Regions from separate parts of the Glutamicibacter protophormiae genome, predicted to be linked through region 2. Evidence: riboswitches for the same ligand, from Rfam matches in the RefSeq annotation. Region 2 holds a riboswitch; each other region holds the start of a gene.
What was found. Region 2 has a riboswitch for S-adenosylmethionine ahead of JQN66_RS01310 (O-acetylhomoserine aminocarboxypropyltransferase/cysteine synthase family protein). Riboswitches for the same ligand answer to the same signal wherever they lie in the genome.
Positions count from the first base shown of each region.

Region 1: linked by a shared signal. The riboswitch ahead of JQN66_RS17210 (flavin reductase family protein) and the one ahead of JQN66_RS01310 (O-acetylhomoserine aminocarboxypropyltransferase/cysteine synthase family protein) in region 2 are both predicted to bind S-adenosylmethionine.
Region 3: linked by a shared signal. The riboswitch ahead of JQN66_RS04730 (bifunctional o-acetylhomoserine/o-acetylserine sulfhydrylase) and the one ahead of JQN66_RS01310 (O-acetylhomoserine aminocarboxypropyltransferase/cysteine synthase family protein) in region 2 are both predicted to bind S-adenosylmethionine.

Region 1 is NZ_CP069806.1:3,686,703-3,693,402, reverse strand. It holds gene JQN66_RS17220 (ferrochelatase) at 1-477, shown strand, start outside; gene JQN66_RS17215 (DMT family transporter) at 1,236-2,177, opposite strand; SAM riboswitch class IV at 2,432-2,548, shown strand; gene JQN66_RS17210 (flavin reductase family protein) at 2,643-3,143, shown strand; gene dnaB (replicative DNA helicase) at 3,747-5,102, shown strand; gene JQN66_RS17200 (ZIP family metal transporter) at 5,164-5,907, shown strand; gene JQN66_RS17195 (MFS transporter) at 5,961-6,700, shown strand, end outside.
Region 2 is NZ_CP069806.1:252,859-259,558, forward strand. It holds gene JQN66_RS01290 (FecCD family ABC transporter permease) at 24-1,052, opposite strand; gene JQN66_RS01295 (FecCD family ABC transporter permease) at 1,049-2,023, opposite strand; gene JQN66_RS01300 (ABC transporter substrate-binding protein) at 2,210-3,235, shown strand; gene JQN66_RS01305 (CoA-binding protein) at 3,311-3,805, opposite strand; gene JQN66_RS01310 (O-acetylhomoserine aminocarboxypropyltransferase/cysteine synthase family protein) at 3,805-5,172, opposite strand; SAM riboswitch class I at 5,285-5,379, opposite strand; gene JQN66_RS01315 (histidine phosphatase family protein) at 5,493-6,053, shown strand; gene JQN66_RS01320 (RNA polymerase sigma factor) at 6,180-6,677, shown strand; gene JQN66_RS01325 (methylated-DNA--[protein]-cysteine S-methyltransferase) at 6,674-6,700, shown strand, end outside.
Region 3 is NZ_CP069806.1:984,591-991,290, reverse strand. It holds gene metX (homoserine O-acetyltransferase MetX) at 26-1,174, opposite strand; gene JQN66_RS04730 (bifunctional o-acetylhomoserine/o-acetylserine sulfhydrylase) at 1,177-2,520, opposite strand; SAM riboswitch class IV at 2,610-2,728, opposite strand; gene JQN66_RS04725 (VOC family protein) at 2,902-3,546, shown strand; gene JQN66_RS04720 (hypothetical protein) at 3,610-4,938, opposite strand; gene JQN66_RS04715 (GNAT family acetyltransferase) at 5,063-5,476, opposite strand; gene JQN66_RS04710 (CPBP family intramembrane glutamic endopeptidase) at 5,497-6,279, opposite strand; gene JQN66_RS04705 (phosphotransferase family protein) at 6,371-6,700, shown strand, end outside.

The DNA of each region.
Region 1 (6,700 bases), 380 kb from region 2:
ATTAAGTGGATCGATCAGGAACTTGGAGAAAAGCAACCGTTGAGCGCTGAGTTGGTGTTCTGTTCCCGTTCTGGTTCCCCTGAAACACCCTGGCTGGAGCCTGATATTAACGATCGCCTCGAGGAACTCGCCGCCGCCGGGACGGAGGGGGTTGTCGTCGTTCCGTTGGGATTCGTCTCCGATCATATGGAAGTAAAATACGACCTTGATACCGAGGCCGCGCAAACCGCCAAGGACCTAGGGCTGGTCTATGTGCGTGCAGCGACTGTCGGGGTTGACCCGGTGTTCGTATCGGGACTTGTCGACGCCGCGCTGGAACGGTCGGCCCAGCATCGTGGCGAGCCTGTCGATGCTCCGGCGGTCACCCCCGAGGGTCCGTTGAGCCCTGGCAGCGGTTCATGTTCAACGACCTGCTGCTTGGGAAGACAGCAGAAGCCCACAACGCCCAGTTGGGATTCCCTAGCGGACATCGACTGATCCTATTAGTTGATGGAGGAAGTTCGGATATAAGAATTCAGGAAGAATAACGCTCGTGCAGGCCATGAACCACTTGGTTCACGGCCTGCACTTTTCTCAACGATAGACAGTGGACTTCGCAAGAACCGCATTCGCGGATGTCGGATCCGAGAGATCCAACGATCAGGTTGGTGGCGTTGGAGCGAAATTGCCCGCCACCTTCGCGCCGCTACCAAATTGTTTACAGTTGAAGGTTGATATCCGCTCAGGAAAGTACATGAGAGGACGATTGGCAAGCTCGTGAGGAGAGAGTCCCTACCAGCGGTTCGGCTAAGAATTGGGTTCCGAGCAACTCTCCCAATATTGGTGTGACATGCATTGTCATGGCGACACGGGAAGCGCCCAATGATCAAACCAAGCGGCTATTCCAGATCCCGCGAACACCTGTTCAGCCACCCCGGGCACATTCACCCCCAAACACACCGCGGTGATGGGAACCATTCTTATGCCCAGCCAAGGAGGCGGCCTATGCGTCGGCTACGACTCAATGAACGACTGGTCCACCCGCTGAACTCGGATGAGGTCACCAACGAGGTGAACAAATGCTGGGACCTGGGCGCGGGTTCCGCCACGAGCCCCTGACCTGGCCGGGTGGCTGTGCAATATATGGAAGCCAGTTCGAGTTGAGAACCCGTGGTTCAAGGGCGGCAACTTGCACCGGTTGCGCCGTTGATCCAAGAATCCGGGGTTGCTACTGAAACTTGGGGATGCATTACTGCCTATTCGGCTTTGGCCCTGGCATTCTCATTCGGTATCTGTTCGACGTCCGGCGTGCCGTTGGCCGGGCGGAACCGAATCTCGCTGACCAGCGTGCCGAGAACGATCACCGCAGCACCGCACAACGCCAGAGCGGACATCCGGTCCCCGGCCAGACGGCCGAAGATGCCAGCCCACACCGGTTCACCTGCATAGATGATGGTGGCGCGGGTCGGGGAGACCGACTTCTGTGCCCAGTTCATGGTGGCCTGGATCAGGCAGCTTGCGGCACCCAGCCCGACAGCTGGAAGCACCCAGTACCAGGAGAAGGCCGGCGCTGCCTCGCCCACGGCAGGCATCGCAGCGAAGCCCAACAGGCCCGCGACCAGCAGCTGCACCACGGTAACCCGCCCCAAATCGATCTTACGGGCGAAGGCGCTGATCAGAACGATTTCCGCGGCCATGGGAAGGGTACTGAGCAAGGTGGCGAATTCGCCTGGACCCAGTCCCGTGCGCACCGCGTCGGGGCCGGCGAGCAGCAGCAGCCCGACGAACGCCAAGCCTGCGCCCGACAGCATCATGGCGCCGGGGCGCTTGCGGAAGACGGCCCACTGTAGCAGTGGAACCAGCGGGACGTAGAGTGCGGTGAGGAACGCCGAGGTGCTGCTGTTGATGGTTTGCAGCCCTTGCGTCTGCAGGCCGTAGCCCAGGAAAATCATCAGGCCAATCGCCGTGCCGGCACCGAGTTCCAGCCGTGTCATGCCGCGCATGGAGCGGCGGAAAACCAGCGCCGCAGCCAGACCGGCCACGAGGAAGCGGACGCCGACGAAGAACATCGGCCCGCTGTGGCGCATGGCCAGATGGACCAGGAGAAAGGTCGAGCCCCAGACAGCGGTGATGGCAAGCAACGCGGTTTCCTGGCGGCTGATCGAAACATACTGCCGCACCGCGGAAATTCGCATCATTCTGCATATTTTAAAGTGACGATCACCGGACCGGCAAAACCAACGGCTGCCCCAGCTCGGATCCGACCGTGCGCAAGAAGCTGTCGTGGAAGTGCGGGCCCAGCACGAATGCACGTCGATTCCAACCGCTGGCGAATAAATGAATGATTATGAACGCATCAGCTTGGTTCGGGTCGAATGAATACTTGAGTATTTCGATTTAAGAAGCGAAATATTTGACCATATGGCGTAACCGCCCATATCGTTCTAACCAGAATCAAGAGCGTCAGCTATAAGCCCTGGCTTGCTGGCCGGCAACCCTCTCAACGGTAGTGGGGTGCTCCAGGTGAGGATTCGGTTCCACGCAAGAACGCGTGGCACAAGTACCGCACATCGAGTGTGCCAACATCTGGCATCGCGCAGGGGAGTCCGTGCGCCACCGCCGGACGTTCACGCTCGCTGGGCACGACCCGAAGGAATCGAGCCATGTCTTTGAATCAGGATCTTGACCCGCTGACCTTGCGCAAGGTTTTCGCGCAGCATCCATCCGGTGTCGCCGCGTTATGCACCGTTCTCGACGGAGAGAAAACCGGCCTCGTTGCATCATCCTTTACCGTCGGCGTATCGCTGGAGCCGGCACTGGTCATGTTTGCGGTGCAGAAGACTTCCAATACCTGGCCCAAGCTGCGTACCGCGGACCGCATCGGCGTCTCGGTGCTCAGTGAACGCAATGACGGGGTTTGCGGGCAGATTGCCTCCAAGCACGGCGACCGTTTTGCCGGCGTGGAAACCCACGAAACGGAGCAGGGGGCACTTTTCATTCAGGAGTCCACCCTTTGGCTGGAGACCTCAATTTACAACGAAGTGGAAGCCGGAGATCACTGGGTGATCTTCCTGGAGGTGCATGGCCATGATTTCTCCAACCATTCCCCGCAGATCTTCCACGATTCGCGATTTCACTCATTGCCAGTGCCCGAATTCGTTTAACTGATATCACTTGACGCTGCGGCGCGGAGGGAGAACCTTCGCGCCGCAGCGTCATTTAACATCGGGCGTGACGGCTGCCCACGGGGATGGAATGATTTTCATCGCCGACCGCGCGCCGAGCCGCTGGTTTTCATGGCCAGTCGAGCGATTGTGACAGAACGGCTGTCCACAACACTATCCACAGCTTTGTGGATAGCCTGTTGAATAGGGTTGATAACTTGTGAGAAACGCCTAGATTCCGGGTATTTGGCTGTTGATAACGCTTTGGGGGCCTGTGGGTAGTAGAAAAAATTAACCCTCTATCCACAGCTGTGAGAACAGGAATATCCAAGTCAAAGCGTATTTAAGGCCCATTAAGTGGGGTAATCCACAGGGTTATCCCCACGTAGTGAACAGGGGAATCCACAGGTAGGGGTGTGTTATCCACACATTCTGTGGATATCAGGGTTTACCTCTGTTAATAACCCACCTAGTGTTGGCACTGGGAACGACTATCCACAAGGGCTTTGGGCCTAATTGTCGGTTGGTACTGAAACGATAGGCAGTTGCCGTCGGGGCAAGAGTGGTTTCCCAGCGTGTACATAGGGGATGGAAGTGTCTGTAATGAGTGCAGAGCCGATCTACGAAGAACGAGGATCCGATGCGGCGCGCAAGCCGCCGCAGGACATCGAAGCGGAAATGTCAGTTCTTGGCGGCATGATGCTCTCCAAAGATGCCATTGCCGACGTCGTCGAGGTCCTCCGCGGCACCGACTTCTACCGCCCCGCCCATGAAGCAATCTATGAAGCGGTGATCGACCTCTACGGCCGTGGCGAACCCGCGGATGCCGTGACCGTGGCCGACCTGCTGACCAAGCGCAATGAAATTTCGCGCGTCGGCGGCGCCGCCTACCTGCACAACCTGATCCAGCAGGTTCCCACCGCCGCTAACGCCGGCTACTACGCGGAAATCGTGCGCGAACGCGCCGTGCTCCGCCGTCTGGTGGACGCCGGCACACGCATCGTCCAGATGGGCTACTCGCCGGATGGCGAGGTCGACGCCATCGTCAATGAGGCGCAGGCCGAGGTCTACAAGGTTTCCGAGAACCGCGGCAGCGAGGACTACGTGCGCCTGTCCGAGATCATCGAGGGCACCGTCGACGAGATCGAGAACGCCGCCAACGCCGGCGACGGCATCACCGGCGTGCCCACCGGCTTCTACGAATTCGACGAACTGACCCAGGGCCTGAAGGGCGGGCAGATGATCATCATCGCCGCCCGTCCCGCCGTAGGCAAATCAACGTTCGCGCTGGATTTCGCCCGGTCCGCGGCGATCAAGCACAACATGGCCACCGTGTTCTTCTCCCTGGAAATGGGCCGCAACGAGATCGCGATGCGCCTGCTCTCTGCGGAAGCGTCCATCCAGCTGCAGGACCTGCGCAAGGGTTCGGTGGAAGACGCCCAATGGACCAAGATCGCCACCACCATGGGCCGGTTGAACGAGGCCCCGCTGTTCATCGATGATTCGCCGAACATGTCCATGATGGAGATCCGCGCCAAGTGCCGACGACTGAAGCAGCGCAACGAGCTGCGCATGATCATCCTCGACTACCTGCAGCTGATGAGCTCGGGCAAGCGCGTGGAATCGCGTCAGCAGGAAGTCTCCGAATTCTCGCGTAACCTCAAGCTGCTGGCCAAGGAGCTCGATGTGCCGTTGATCGCGCTGTCGCAGCTGAACCGCGGTTCCGAGCAGCGTACCGACAAGCGGCCCATGGTCTCGGACCTGCGTGAATCGGGCTCGATCGAGCAGGACGCCGACATGGTCATCCTGCTGCACCGCGACGACGTCTACGACAAGGAAAACCGTCCGGGCGAAGCCGACGTGATCATTGCGAAGCACCGTGCCGGCCCCACCAAGACCATTACCGTGGCGTTCCAGGGCCACTACTCGCGCTTCAGCAACATGTCCTCCGAGGGCTAGGCGCAAGTAAACATTCCATGGCACCTGCTGGGTTGGCTGACCGCCAACTATAGTGGGTGCCATGTTCGTCTCCCTCCAAGCATTGCTCTGGGGCACCGCGGCCGGATCGGCCCTGCTGATCGGAGCGGCCGCGGCCTGGTGGCTGCGAATTTCCCGGGTCTGGGTCTGCGCCGTCATGGCCTTCGGCGCCGGTGTGCTGGTCAGCGCGCTGAGCTTCGAGCTGGTGCTGGAAGCCTTCACCCTGGGCGGGCTGGCCGCGACCGTCGCCGGGGTCGTGGCCGGCGCCCTGCTCTACTTCGGGGCCAACACGCTGCTGGCCAAGCGCAGCCGCAGGAAAAGGCGTGCGCGGGGTGCCGGCGGAGCCGAGTCCTCCTCGGGGTCTGCCATCGCCGTCGGCGCGCTCATCGACGGCATCCCCGAATCCGTGGCGCTGGGCCTGGGGCTGGTCGCGGGGGCCAGCGTGAATCCGACGATGCTGATCGCCATCTTCGTCTCCAATATTCCCGAGGGACTGGCCAGTTCGGCCGACATGAAGGCCTCCGGGCGCAGCGGACGCTCGGTCTTCACCCTGTGGGCGTCGATCGCGCTGGCCAGCGGCCTGGCCGCCTTCATCGGGGCGATCGCCCTGGAGGGCATGCCTGCGGAGGTGCTGGCCTTCACCACCGCCGTGGCGGCGGGAGGCATCCTTACGATGATTGCCGACACCATGATTCCCGAGGCCTACGCGGTGGACCACGACTACACCGGGCTGCTGGTCACCGCCGGGTTCCTCAGCGCGTTTTCGCTGCATGCCATCGGCGGATAGCCGCCGGTCCCGGGGGCGGAATGAAGCCTTCGCGGTTCTGCGAGAATGAACCCATGCCCCTGAACAAGAGCTCCCGCACCGGTGTGCCCGGCCTCGAGACCATCTACGCGCCGCAGTACCTGTCCACGACCCTGGGCATGTTCATCCTGGTGTTCCTCGTCGCGTTCGAGGCCATGGCCGTCACCACGGTGATGCCCTTGGTGAGCGAGATCCTGGATGGCGAGCGGCTGTTCGCCCTGTCCTTCGCGGCGCCCATGGCCAGCGGCATGCTGGGCATGGTGGCGGCCGGAGAAATCACCGACCGCTGGGGCCCGAAGATTCCGCTGTTCGCCTCGGTAGCGGTCTTCCTGGCGGGGCTGCTGGTGTGCGGCACCGCGGCCAGCATGGAGATCCTGATCGCCGGACGCATCCTCCAGGGAATCGGCGGTGGCGCGATCACCGTGGCGATCTACGTGCTCATCGCCCGGGCGTACCCCGGCAGCCTGCACGCGAAGATCTTCGCGCTCTTCGCCACCGCCTGGGTGCTGCCCGCGCTGATCGGCCCATGGCTGGCCGGGATGATTGCGACGTTCATCGGCTGGCGCTGGGTGTTCCTTGGCGTCATGGGCTTGGTGGCCCTCGCCTTCTGCGCCATCGTCCCGGCGCTGAACCGGCTGCCCAGGGAGTCGCACAGCGAGCTGGGCCCGGTCTCCGCGAAACGCCTGCTGCTGGCCGGGCTGACCGGAGCGGCGGTCATCGCCATGAACCTGCTGGGAAGCAGCGGCAGTTCCTGGTCGTTGCCCGCCCTGCTTGC
Region 2 (6,700 bases):
GTCTCAGTCGGGCGTGAGGCGCGCTACCCACGGATCCGCTGGGTCCCGCGGTTGAGCAGATACACCAGATAGATGCCGCCGATGCACACGGTGACCACACCCACCGGCAGCTGGATCGGGGCGAACAGCCGTTGGGCCAGCAGGTCTCCCAGCGCCAGCAGGAACGCCCCGGTCAGTGCCGTGGGGATCAGGTTCAGCGAGCCCCCGCCCACCAGGCGCCGCGTCAGCTGCGGGGCGACCAGCGCCACGAACGCAATCGGGCCGGCCAAGGCCGTCACCGCGGAAACCAGCAGGACCGCCAGCGTCACCAGCACCAGCTTGGTGCGTTCGACCTTCATGCCCAAAGCGCTGGCCAGGTCGTCTCCCATCTGCAGCATCTGCAGCGACTTCGAGCCGACCAGCACCGCGGCCAGGGACGCGAGCACGACAATGGATACCGGAATCACCCCGGCCCAGGTCACGCCGTTCAAGGTGCCGGCGCCCCACACGGCGGCGGCCATGGCCACGTCCAGTTCCGCGCGCAGCACCAGGTAGTGGTTGAACGAGGCGAGCACCGCGGAGACGCCGATGCCCACCAGGATCAGCCGGAAGCCGTGGGTGCCGTTGCGCCAGGCCAGCAGGTAGACCACGAAGGCGGTCAGCAGGCCGCCGGCCAGCGCACCCAGGCTGGTGGCGAGGAATCCGCCGCCGAGTACGGTCAGCATCACCAGCGCGCCGGTATAGGCGCCGGTGGAGAAGCCGATGATGTCCGGGGATCCCAGCGGGTTGCGGGTCAGCGTCTGGAAGACCGCGCCGGATACGGCAAGCCCGGCGCCGAACACCAGCGCGGCGGTTGCGCGCGGCATGCGCCATTGCCAGACGACGGTGGTCTCAAGCCCCTCGCCGCCGCCGAAGAGGATCGTCAGCACACGCCACGGGGTGATGGAATATTCGCCGCCGGAGACCGCAAACACGGTCGCCAGCAGGGCCGCGGCCCCCAGCGCCAGTCCGACAGAGCGGGAGCGGGTGGAGCGCTTGAGCGTCCGGGTCCTGTTTGCCGATGCGATGCTCACAGGGCCGCCGCCTTGGGGCTGCGGGCCAGCATGATCAGCAGCGGCGCCCCGATGAACGCGCAGACCACGCCGGCCTGCAGTTCGCCGGGAAGCATGACGCGGCCCAGCACGTCGGCAACCAGCAGGAGCATGGGCGCCAGCAGGCAGGTATAGGCCATGACCCAGCCCGTGCCGGATCCGGCCAGCCGGCGCGCGGCGTGCGGCGCCATCAGGCCGATGAAGCCGATGGCACCCACGGCGGCGGTGGCCGAGGCGGCCAGGACGGTGATGGTGACCAGCACCAGGATGCGGGTGTTGCGGACGTTGACACCCAGCGCGGTGGCCGCGTCGTCTCCCAGCGCCAGCCCGTCCAGCGATCGCGCGCAGAGCGCCGCGAGCAGGATTCCGACGGCAGTCAGCAGCGCCAGCGGAACGATGATGGAGGCATCCCTGCCCTGCAGGGAACCGATGGTCCAGGCGCGCAGCTGGTCGAAGGCCTGCGGGCGCACCAGCGACAAGGCGGTGCCGAGGCCGGTGAAAATCGCGCCGATGGCCACCCCTGAGAGCACCAGGCGCACCGGGTCCGAGGATCCTGCGCGGGGGCGGCCGATCAGGTAGACCAGAGCGGCGGTGAGCAGCGCGCCGAGGAAGGCGAAGGATACGTAGCCGGCAAAACCCGAAACCCCCAGGAACCCGACCGCGGTCACGATGGCCAGCGAGGCGCCGGCGTTGACGCCCAGGATGCCCGGTTCGGCCAGCGGGTTGCGGGTCAGCGATTGGGCCAGCAGCCCCGCCACACCCAGCCCGGCGCCGGCGAGGATCGCCAGCAGCGCGCGGGGCAAGCGCGAAGACAGGATGAGGCTGCGCTCAACGGATTCCGCGGGATCGGCCAGCGCCGAAAAGATTTGTTCCAGGCTCAGGGATTTTGAGCCGATGGTCAACGACGCAGCGGCCAGTGCGACCAGCAGGACCGCCAGCATTCCGAGAATCAACAAATGTTTGCTCGGTGACTTGCTGCGTTGCAAATCATCGGGTGGAGATAAGGTCTTCACGGTGGGGGGAGTCGCACTTTCACGCTGAGAACGGTGACTGGAACACCTTATCGCGAATGTTGCGGTAGATGATGCTTACCTATCATTCGACGCCAATGAATACGGTATATTGGCGTTGTGAATTTCTTGAATACTCGTACCTCGTGGGGCCGCACCATCCTCGGCGCCACCGCTGCACTCATGGTTGCAGTCACCGCCGGCTGCGGCGCGGCTACCAGCACCTCCGACTCCAACGCCGGCAACAAGGACGTGGCCGTGGGCGGCCAGAGCTTCACAACCGCGGATGCGGAAACCGCCAAGTTCGGTTCGGACGCCGAAGCCGGCCAGTTCCCCCGCACCGTGACCCACGCCAACGGCACCACCGAAATCCCGGCCAAGCCGCAGCGCGTGGTGGTGCTGGATACCGGCGAGCTGGATGCCGTGCTATCCCTGGGCATCACCCCGGTGGGCATCCCTTCCACCGAAGGCGCGAACTCCGTGCCGAGCTATCTGGCCGACGAGGTCAAGGATGCCAAAACCGTAGGCACCATCCAGGAGCTGAACCTGGAGGCCATCGCCGCGCTGAACCCGGATCTGATCATCGGCTCCCAGCTGCGCGCAGACAAGCTGTACAGCCAGCTCAACCAGATCGCCCCGACCGTCTTCTCCATCCGCCCGGGCTTCCCGTGGAAGGAGAACTTCCTGCTGGCCGGCGAGTCGCTGGGCGAGGAAACCAAGGCGGTTTCAGTGCTGAACGACTACCAGGCCAAGGCCACTGCGCTGAATGAGGACGTGGAGGGCGATCCGAAGATTTCCCTGCTGCGCTTCATGCCGGAGAAGATCCGCCTGTATGCCAACAAGTCGCTGATCGGCGTGATCCTGGCCGACGCCGGATTCTCCCGCCCGGAGAACCAGAACATCGACGACCTGGCCGCTGAAATCTCCGCGGAGAACCTGGCCGATGCCGATGCCGACTGGCTGTTCTACACCTCCTACGGAACGCCCGAGGCCACCGGCGAGAAGGCCGCGGTGGAAGGTCCGCTCTGGGGCCAGCTGCAGGCGGTCAAGGACGAACAGGCCATCCGCGTGAACGACGACGTCTGGTTCCTGGGCCTGGGCCCGACCGGCGCCAACCAGATCCTGGACGACCTGCGCGGCTACCTGGTCAAGTAGCGCCAAAGAAGACGAGCACAGCGGTGCCGCCCTTCATGCAGAAGGGCGGCACCGCTGTGTTCGTCCGGGGATTTCCTAGGCCAGCAGCTGGCGCTTGGAGGAAATCACGCCGGTGTTGAAACCGGCCAGGCGCAGCCCGCCGTGGAAGCGCGCATGCTCGATCTTCACGCAGCGGTCCATGACCACGTTCAAGCCCGCGGCCTCGGCGCGATGGGCCACCTCTTCATGCCAGGTGCCCAGCTGCAGCCACAGGGTCTTCGCCCCGACCGCCAGCGCCTCGTCCAGCACGCCGGGGATGTCGTCATGCTTGCGGAACACCTCGACCAGGTCCGGTGACTCGGGCAGGTCGGCCAGCGACTTGTACACCGGCTCGCCCAAGATCTCGTCCAGTACCGGGTTGATGAAGTACACCTTGTACTTCGAGGAGGACAGCAGGTAGGTGGCCACGAAGTAGCTGGCGCGCGAGGGCTTGTTCGAGGCGCCGACAATCGCGATGGTTTTGGTTTCGCGCAGGATGTTCAGGCGTTCTGCGGCGCCCGGGCCCTGCCAGGTGCGTTCAGCGGTGCTCATTAGTTGGCTCCCTTCGAAGCAACGGGAACGGCGCAGGATGCCCCGTCATAGGTCGGTGCCGCGAAATCGGACTCCAACGAGCCCTCCTGCGAGGCGGACAGCGCCTGGTCCAGGTCCCAGAGGATGTCCTCGACGTCCTCCAAGCCGACCGAGAGGCGGATCAGGTCCTCCGGAACGCCGGCGGCGAGCAGCTGTTCGCCGCTGAGCTGCTGGTGGGTGGTCGACGCCGGGTGCAGCACCAGGGTGCGGGCATCGCCGATGTTCGCCAGGTGGCTTGCCAGCTGCAGCGCGTCGATGAACTTGGCGCCGGCCTCGCGGCCGCCCTTGACGCCGAAGCTGAAGACCGAGCCGACGCCCATCGGCAGCAGCTTGGAGGCCTGCTCGTGCTGCGGGTGGGATTCAAGCCCCGCGTAGTTCACGTAGGTGACGCGTTCGTCGGCTTCCAGCCAGGCGGCGACCTGCTTGGCGTTGGCCAGGTGGTTGTCCATGCGCTGGGGCAGGGTCTCCAGTCCCTGCAGCAGCTGGAAGGCGGACTGCGCCGGCAGCGCCGGGCCGAAGTCGCGCAGCTGCTCGCTGCGCAGCTTGGTCAGGAAGCCGTATTCGCCGAAGTTGGCCCACCAGGAGACGTTGCCGTAGCTGGCCACCGGTTCGGTCATGGTCGGGAACTTGCCGTTGCCCCAGTTGAAGGTGCCGGACTCGATGACCACGCCGCCCAGGGTCGTGCCGTGCCCGCCGATGAACTTGGTGGCCGAATGGATCACGATGTCCGCGCCGTGCTCGATCGGGCGCAGGATGTACGGCGGGGTCAGCGTGGAGTCGACCACCAGCGGGATGTCGTGGCGGTGCGCCACGTCGGCCAGCCCGGCCACGTCCGCGATGTCGCCGGACGGGTTGGCCACGACCTCGGTGTAGACGGCCTTGGTGTTCTCCTGGATCGCGGCCTCGAAATCGGCCGGATCGTTGGAATCGATGAAGGTGGTGTCGATGCCGAAGCGGCGCAGCGAGACGTCCAGCTGCGTGATGGTACCGCCGTAGAGCTTGGCCGAGGCCACGATGTGGTCGCCGGCCTGGGCCAGCGCGGCGAAGGTGACGAACTCCGCGGCCATGCCGGAGCCGGTGGCTACCGCGCCGATGCCGCCTTCCAGCGAGGCCATGCGTTCCTCGAACGCGGCCACGGTGGGGTTGCCGATGCGCGAATAGATGTTGCCGTACTTCTGCAGTGCGAACAGGTTCGCCGCGTCGTCGGTGTCCTTGAAGACGAACGAAGTGCTCTGGTAGATCGGCACCGCGCGGGCGCCGTGCTCGGCATCGGGGGTGCCGCCGGCGTGCAGCGCGCGGGTGCGGAATCCAAACTTGTGGTCTGCCATGGTGGCTTCTGACTCCTTGTCGATACGTTTTTGACCTCCGCGCGGGGCACGGAAGCCATCGAGGCAGGAATCCCGGTTCAATGTCGCTTCAGCGCCGGGTAGGCGGAAAGCAGCTCCATCGTTTCTGGCGGTAGCACCGTATCCACCGGCTGTGGCAGGTTGCTGCGGCGTCATCGAACCAGATCTCTCGGCCGCTCGGGATGGTTGTAACAATCTTCGCAACATGACCGAAAATGACCCAACTATGAGTCGTAACGTTGCGTATTGCTTCCTTTGCCGGAGATTATTCGATACCTTTGCGCTGCGCTTATGCTCGAGTCATGGACACCGCGCTGGCACTGGTACGACATGGGCAAACCGACTGGAACCTGGCTGGCCGCCTGCAGGGCCGCACGGACATCGAGCTGAATGACACCGGGCGCCACCAGGCGCGCAGCCTTGGACGCTTCCTGAAGGGCAGGGGCTGGGACCTGCTGCTGGCCTCCCCGCTGGCCCGCGCGCAGGAGACCGCGGCGCTGATCGCCGAGCAGCTCGGGGCCGAGACCGGCCCGGCGGTGCACCCCCTGATTGAGCGGAGTTTCGGCCCGCTGGAGGGGCGCATCATGGCAGAGGTCAGCGACCTGGAAGCCGCCGAGGTGCAGCACGAGCTCGAAACCCACCGGCAGATCCTGGACCGGGCCCTGCCCGCGCTGCTGCAGCTGATGCAGGAACACGAGGGGCGCAGGATCATGATCGTCAGCCACGGGGCCACCATGCGCGTGATCCGCGATGCGCTCGCCGGCGGCAAGCAAGCCCAAGGCGTCGATAACGGCGAAGTGATTGACATCGACCTGGAGCGGCTGGAAGAAATCGCCGCAGAGCTCGATCCGGTGCGTCTGTAACCGGCTTCTCCAATCGCGCCTTGGCGCCGCGGAGCAAAAAAATTTTCGCTCCCGACCTCACAAACTTCGCCTGCGGTACGTTTACAAGGTGAGAGCCCGCAAGGGGAAGCAGCTGCCGGGAGAGCCATGCAGATACCGTTCGAACGGATCGTCCAAGACCATGGGCTGACCGTGTTGCGCGTGTGCCGCGCCCTGCTTGACGAGCATCGCGCCCAGGATGCGTGGTCGGAAACGTTCCTCTCCGCCCTCAAGGCCTATCCGGATCTTCCGGAGGATGCCAACGTGCAGGCATGGCTGGTGACCATCGCCCACCGCAAGGCCATCGACGAGCTGCGCAAGAACCATCCCGAGGTGTTGACCGAGATGCTGCCCGAGGCAGAAGCCGGCCGGGCGGGGCTGCCCGAAGCCAGGATCATGGATCGGGAACTGTGGCAGGCGCTCAATGCGCTGCCTCCGAAGCAGCGTTTCGTGCTCGCCTACCGGTACTTGGGCGGGTTGAGCTACGCGCAGATCGCACAGGTCCTTTCCGGTTCCGAAGCGGCCGCCCGCCGGGCGGGAAGCGACGGGATCAAGAACCTGCGTGCCCAATGGAAGCATGCACAGATGCTGGAGGAGTTGTCATGAGCGAACGGATTGCAGCCGTCCCC
Region 3 (6,700 bases), 730 kb from region 2:
TCGTTCCATGCCATGTCGCTCTCGATTAGTCCTCGTCGAAAACCAGTGTGCGCAGCACCCCGTCCAGCTGGGCGGCGTCTGTCAGGAATCCGTCGTGGCCGATCGGCGAATCGATGTAGTGCACCGGCTTGGGCGTGGCCAGGGAAGCAGCGAGCTTCACCGACTGCTCCGGGTAGTACAGGCGGTCGGACTTCACTGCCGCCACCAGCACGTTGACCTGTTCCAGCCGCGCCAGCGCGTGTTCGAAGGATTCATGCCCGCGGGCCACGTCGTGGCTCATCAAGGCCTCGGTGAGGACCAGGTAGCTGTTCGCGTCGAAGCGGTTGACCAGCTTGCTGGCCTGGTGGTCCAGGTAGCTCTCCACCTGGTAGCGTCCACGGCGCCCTTCGAAGGGAGCATCGGGGACCTCGCCGTCCTGCGCCTTGCGGCCGAAGCGGTGCTCCAGCTCCGCCTCGGACCGGTAGGTCAGGTGGGCCAGCCGGCGGGCCAGCCCCAGGCCTTCGTCCGGGCGCGTCTGGTTCTGGTAGTAGTCTCCCCCGGCAAAATGCGGATCAAGCCGGATGGATTGGGTCTGCACCTGCGCGAACGCTATCTGTTCGGCGCTAGCTTGGCCGGTGGAGGCCATGACCACCAGGTTTGCGACCTGGTCCGGGAATTCCACTGCGTACTCGAGCGCTCGGGCCCCGCCCATGGATCCGCCGAGCACGGTGTGCCAGCGTTCAACACCCAGCTGCCCGGCCAGGCGCTGCTCCAGGCGCACCGAATCCTTGATGGTGACGAACGGGAACCGCGAACCCCACGGCACACCCTGCTCATCCAGGGAGGAGGGACCGGTGGACCCATTGCAACCGCCGACCATGTTGATCGACACCACGTAGAAGCGGTTGGTGTCCACCGTCAGGCCGGGGCCTACGAAGTCCTCCCACCAGCCGTCGGTCTGCGAATCGCCACGGGAGACGTGGGCGTCCCCGGTCAGGGCGTGCATGACCAGCACGGCGTTGCTGCGCTGCGCGTTCAGCGTGCCCCAGGTTTCATAGGCCAGGGTCACCTGCGGCAGGTAGCCGCCGAATTCAAAGGAATACTCCCCCACCGAGGCACGGCGCAAAATGCCGTGCGTCCCGTCGGTGAGCTCTTCGGCGTCAAGGGCGTCTTCGGTAGTCACAATGGATGCCATGCCTAGCGTGTTTCCTGCAGTTCCTTGCCATCAAGGGCTGCAACGGCCTGGAAGCCCAGCTCAAGGTCGGCCAGGATGTCGTCGATGTGTTCCAGTCCGACGCTCAGCCGCACCAGGCCCGGGCGGACCCCGGCGGCCAGGCGCTCCGCGTCGGAGAGCTGCGCGTGGGTGGTGGAAGCTGGGTGGATGACCAGCGAGCGGACGTCGCCCAGGTTCGCCACGTGCGAGTGCAGCTGCAGGGCATCGACAAACGCCTTGCCGGCTTCCACTCCTCCGGGCAGGTCGAAGGCCAGCACGGAGCCGGCGCCCTTGGGGCTGTACTTGCGGCCGCGCTCGAACCACGGCGAGGATTCCAGGCCGGCATAGGCCACTGCCTCGACATCGGCGCGGGCTTCGAGCCAGTTGGCCACCTTGGCCGCGTTTTCCACGTGGCGTTCGATGCGCAGGGACAGGGTTTCCAGTCCCTGGGCAATCAGGAATGCGTTGAACGGGGCCGGAGCCGAACCCAGGTCGCGCAGCAGCTGCACGCGGGCCTTGAGGATGTAGGCCAAGTTGGCGCCGAGGATGCCGTTGACACCCAGGTCGCGGGCGTAGATCAGGCCGTTGTAGGACTCATCCGGGGTGTTGAAGCTCGGGAAGCGCTCCGGGTTCTTGGCGAAGTCGAAGTTGCCCGAATCCACGATCACCCCGGCGATGGCGTTGCCGTGGCCGCCGAGGAACTTGGTGGCCGAGTGGATCACGATGTCCGCGCCCCATTCGATGGGGCGGATCAGGTACGGGGTGGCCAGGGTGCTGTCCACCAGCAGCGGGACGCCGGCCTCGTGGGCGATCGCGGAGATGCCCTCGATGTCCAGCACGTCCTGGCGCGGGTTGGAAATGGTCTCGCCGAAGAACGCCTTGGTGTTCGGCTGGACGGCTTCGCGCCATTCCTGCAGGTTGTCCGGGTCGGAGACGAAGGTGACCTGCACTCCCAGCTTTTTCAGGGTGTGCTTGAGCAGGTTCTGGGTGCCGCCGTAAAGGCTGGGGCTGGCCACGATGTGGTCGCCGGCCTCGGCGATGTTCAGGATGGCGAAGGTGGTTGCGGCCTGCCCCGAGGACAGCAGCAGCGCGCCCACGCCGCCTTCGAGGTCGGCGATGCGGTTTTCCACGGCTTCTGTGGTCGGGTTGCCGATGCGGGTGTAGATCGGCTCCAGCTCCTGCAGCGCGAAGCGCGCGGCGGCGCTCTCCGCGGACGGGAAAACGAAGGACGTGGTTTGGTAGATCGGCAGGGTGCGTGCGCCGGTGACCGGGTCAGGGGTCTGGCCTGCGTGGATCTGACGGGTTTCAAACGACCAGTTGTTGCTCATGGCAGCCTCCAAAAGTTCCGTAACTATGGGGGTACACCACTGAACACACACCGCCGGGCAGTACCTCTAGGAGGTGTTGCCAGAGGGGTAACCCGCGCTTGTCCTCGACGCCGAATAGCTCAAGGGCCAGGTCTTCACCCGGGGCACCCCACCGCGGTTGGAGGGTTGCCGCCCAGTAAGCCGGGGCTTGTTACTGGGACTCATGACCTGCTTCCAGTGTGCCTGAGAATCGAATATTTTGACAACTCGCCGGCGCGGACGGAGTCTCAATCAGTCATATTCACGGCGATCCGCCCGGTTGCCGCACAGAATTCGAAGGACACGCGCGTCTTAGGATCGACTAAGTAGAGACTGGGATCACATTGTTGTCATGATTGGCACATGATGAGGCTAGATCACGTTACGTACGCATGCGGCCCAGACGGGCTGATGCCAACTGCTGAGAGAATTGCAGAGTCCCTGGGCCTGGAATTCGTCAAGGGAGGCGTGCATCCACGGTTTGGAACTCGCAATGTCATTTTCCCGCTGAAGCACAACCAGTACCTTGAGGTCGTCGAGGTACTGAATCATCCGGCCAGCCTCAAGGCTCCCTTCGGTCAGGCCGTTCGCGCCCGCTCCGAGCTGGGCGGCGGATGGATGGGTTGGTGCGTCTCATTGGACGACCTGAGCGGCGCAGAAGAACGCCTGGAACGCAAGGCCGTTCCCGGGAACCGCAAGTTCCCCGACGGCCGCGAACTGACCTGGCAGCAGATCGGCATCAAGGGGCTGATCGCGGACCCGCAGGTACCCTACCTGCTGCGCTGGGACGACGGCACCGAGGAACTGCATCCCTCGCGCGCGCTGGATCCGACCGGTGAGATCAGCGAGATCAGCATCGCCGGCTCCCGCGAGCGCGTGCTTGAATGGCTGGGACAGCCGGAGAACGTCAATCTCGGGCCGGTGACCACCAAGTACCAGGCACCCAACGGAACTCCTGGCATCCTGTCGGTGACGTTCAAGACCGGCAAGGGCACGGTGGTCCTCTAGGATTACCGGGCACCACACCAAAGGTAGGCGGGGACAACGGCGTCCCCACCTACCTTTGGTCCTTTAACCCGAAAGCCCGCGGCCGTCCTGGGAACCGGGCAGCGGCACCAGCTGGCAGTCTTCGATACCGGCAGCCGCCTGCCGCACCCAGGCGGCCTGGGCCCGCTCGTCCAGGTCCCGCAGCCCGGCGAGCTCATGGTTTTCCGCGTCATCCAGGTAGTCGCGATCGGCTTTGCCGGCCCACCATTGGTACAGCAGGTCGTACTGCGCCCACATCTGCTGCTGGGCTTCGGAATCGACCGCCGCGATGTCGGGCAAAACATGATCTTCCGCCAAACCGCCCAGGCATTCTTCGGTGGGGCTGACCGCCATTGCCATTACCAGCTCCCACATGACCGACTCGGGCGAATAACGGTCCTCGAAATCCAGGCGCAGTCCTCCAGTCGCCAGGGCGTGGGCCTTGCTGCTGGTAATGACCTCGGGCTGCCGGATCCCGCTGGCTTCTTCCATGCGGGCAATGCCCGAGACGATATTCGTGCCCCAGTCGCCCCAATGCGCGGCCTGGTCGGGCCAAAAACAGTATTGGTGCCCGTCGCCCGGCCGCTCGCACAGCAACTGCGAGGTACGGCTCAGCTCCTGCTCGGATCCCGCCTCCTGGGCGGCCAAGGCCCCGCCGCCCCACAGCACGGCCAGCGACGCCGCACCGGCCACCGCCAGGAGCCGGCGCAGCGTTTTGCCCACTGCCTGCACCCTGAGACAGATCGCGCAGAGACCGAGCGCCGCCCAGCCCAGGTAGCACAGGGCCACGGCCTGGATCACCCCGGGGTTCGGCCCGTAATCCAGGCTGCAGCATCCAGAAAGTCCGGCCATGTTGGAGAGCACCGGGCCCGGCGCCAGCAACGAAAAGAGCTGCAGCCCAGAGAACAGCACGATGCTCAAGGTGATGGCCGGCCCCGGCCTGAACAGCAATCCCAGCCCCAGGCCGCCCAGGCACAAACCCAGCATCATGAGCATCGAGAGCAGGAACAGGCCGGGATCGGGAAAGATTATCTCGCGCATCCGGTACATGGCCGTGGCGTAGCCCAGCAGGTAGGCGCTGGCGCCGACAACGAGCGGTGGCGCCAACAGCTTCAGGGCGGTCGCCGCGATGCGGTGCGCTCCGCGGACGCGGCGCAGGGCCTGCACGCCGAAGCGGCTTCCCACCCACGCAGCGTAGGTGCCCAACACCGCGCCGCAGAAGAGCACGCCGAAGGAGGAAACGACGCTCAGGCCTTCCCTGCTGGTATTTTCGATCTCCACCGGGACCAGCAGCGCCAAGAGCTCGGTCAGAATCAGCATCGCCATCAGTGCCAGGCAGGCGCGCGATTTGCTCCAGAGTTCGGCGAACGGCATGTCGTCCCTTCAAGTCCCTGCCGGATGCTCTTTCATCAGGAAGGGTTTCTTCACAGTGGCGGATATTTGTACCGGAGTTACTTTATCCGCTTTTTCTGAACGTGCGCTTCAAATGTCCCGCCGGTCAGGGAACCAGCCGCTTGCCCAGCACCGAGACCTCCTGGCGTTCGTAGCCGAGCTTCTCGTAGAACCGCGTCACCGCATCATTGCCGGTGCGAACCATCAGCTGCACCTTGACGGTGCCCCGGGTGCGCAGCCACTGCGCCGCCGCCTCCACGATGCGCTGCCCGCATCCCTGGCGCTGCGAGCCCGGGTCGACGGCGACATAGTACAGCCAGCCGCGATGCCCGTCATCGCCGGCCATGGCGGTGGCAATGAGCCGCTGTCCATGGACCAGGCCCAAGATCGTGGAATCCGTACCGGCGAGGGCCTTGCGGGCATCGGCCTGCGGGTCGTTCCAGGGACGGGTCAGCCCGGTGCGTTCCCATAGCTCGACGGCCTGGTCCACCCACGTCTCGGAGAGTTCGATGATTTCCATGTCAGAAGGCTACGTCCAGGCTAGGCGCCGATGCCAATTGCCGGGCCGAGCAGCAGGTAGCCGACGAAGCCGATGGCGTCGAGCAGGAAGTGGGCGACGACCAGGGGCATCACCCGGCCGTAACGGTGGTAGACCCAGCCGAACACCACACCCATGACAACATTGCCGATCATCGGGCCGACGCCCTGGTAGAGGTGGTAGCTGCCGCGGATCAGCGCCGAGGCGATGATCGTGGTCCACAGGCCCAGCTTGAGCTTGCTGGCGTAGGTGAACAGGAAGCCGAGCATGATGACCTCCTCCAGCACCGCATGCCGCGCGGCCGAGAGCATGAGCACCGGGATGCTCCACCAGTAGTCCCCGAGATTAGCGGTGGACAGCGCCGTAGTGATGCCCAGCGCCCTTCCCGCAGCGTAGACGCCGAGGGTTCCCAGCCCCATGGCCAGGAACAGGCCGGCGCCCAGCAGCGTATCCCGCCCGGGTTTGCGCAGGTCGAAGCCGATCATCGACACGGTGGTGCCGGTGCTGCGCTTCATGAGATAAAGCGCCAGCAGCACGGGAACCAGGGCGAAAACGATGTCCAGCAGCTGGTAGGCCAGGTCGAAGTACTCGCGGGTGCTCAGCGGGTTGTTCATCGAGGTCGTCTGCTCGGACAGCGGCGCCTTGGTGACCTTGTCGGCGAAGCTGATGATCGAGTACACCGCGCTCTGTCCCAGGCAGAGGGCCATCACCAGCGCGATCTCGATCTTCAGCGTGCGCCGGTACACGGTTTGGGTGCTGGTCTGTGCATTCACGTCTTTGATCATAGACCGCGCAAGCTGTGCGGACACCCAGCGATCGGCACGCCATGCGGTAGCCTGAAGAGGCTGTTTTCCCTGATCCGCGAAGCGAGTTGCCGTGTCCCGTCCCGCCACCGAAGCCGAGATCAACCTGGGCCGGGCCCTGTGCCCCGAGCTGCCCTGGGAGGGCGGGGTGGTCAATGAGGCCGGGCAGTTCCACACCGTGCTGCTGGCCAACGACCAAGCCGTCATCCGCATGGCTCGTACCGAAGCCTCCAGCGCCCAGATGCCGCGCAGCATCCGGCTGCACAACCTCGTGGCAGGGCAGCTGCCATACCGGGTGCCCACCGCCTGCAGCGCGATGCTCGAATTCGAAGGACGCAACGCGGTGGCCCTGCGCTTCATCCCCGGCACCGCCCACGCACCGCATCGCGGGGATCCTGCGGTG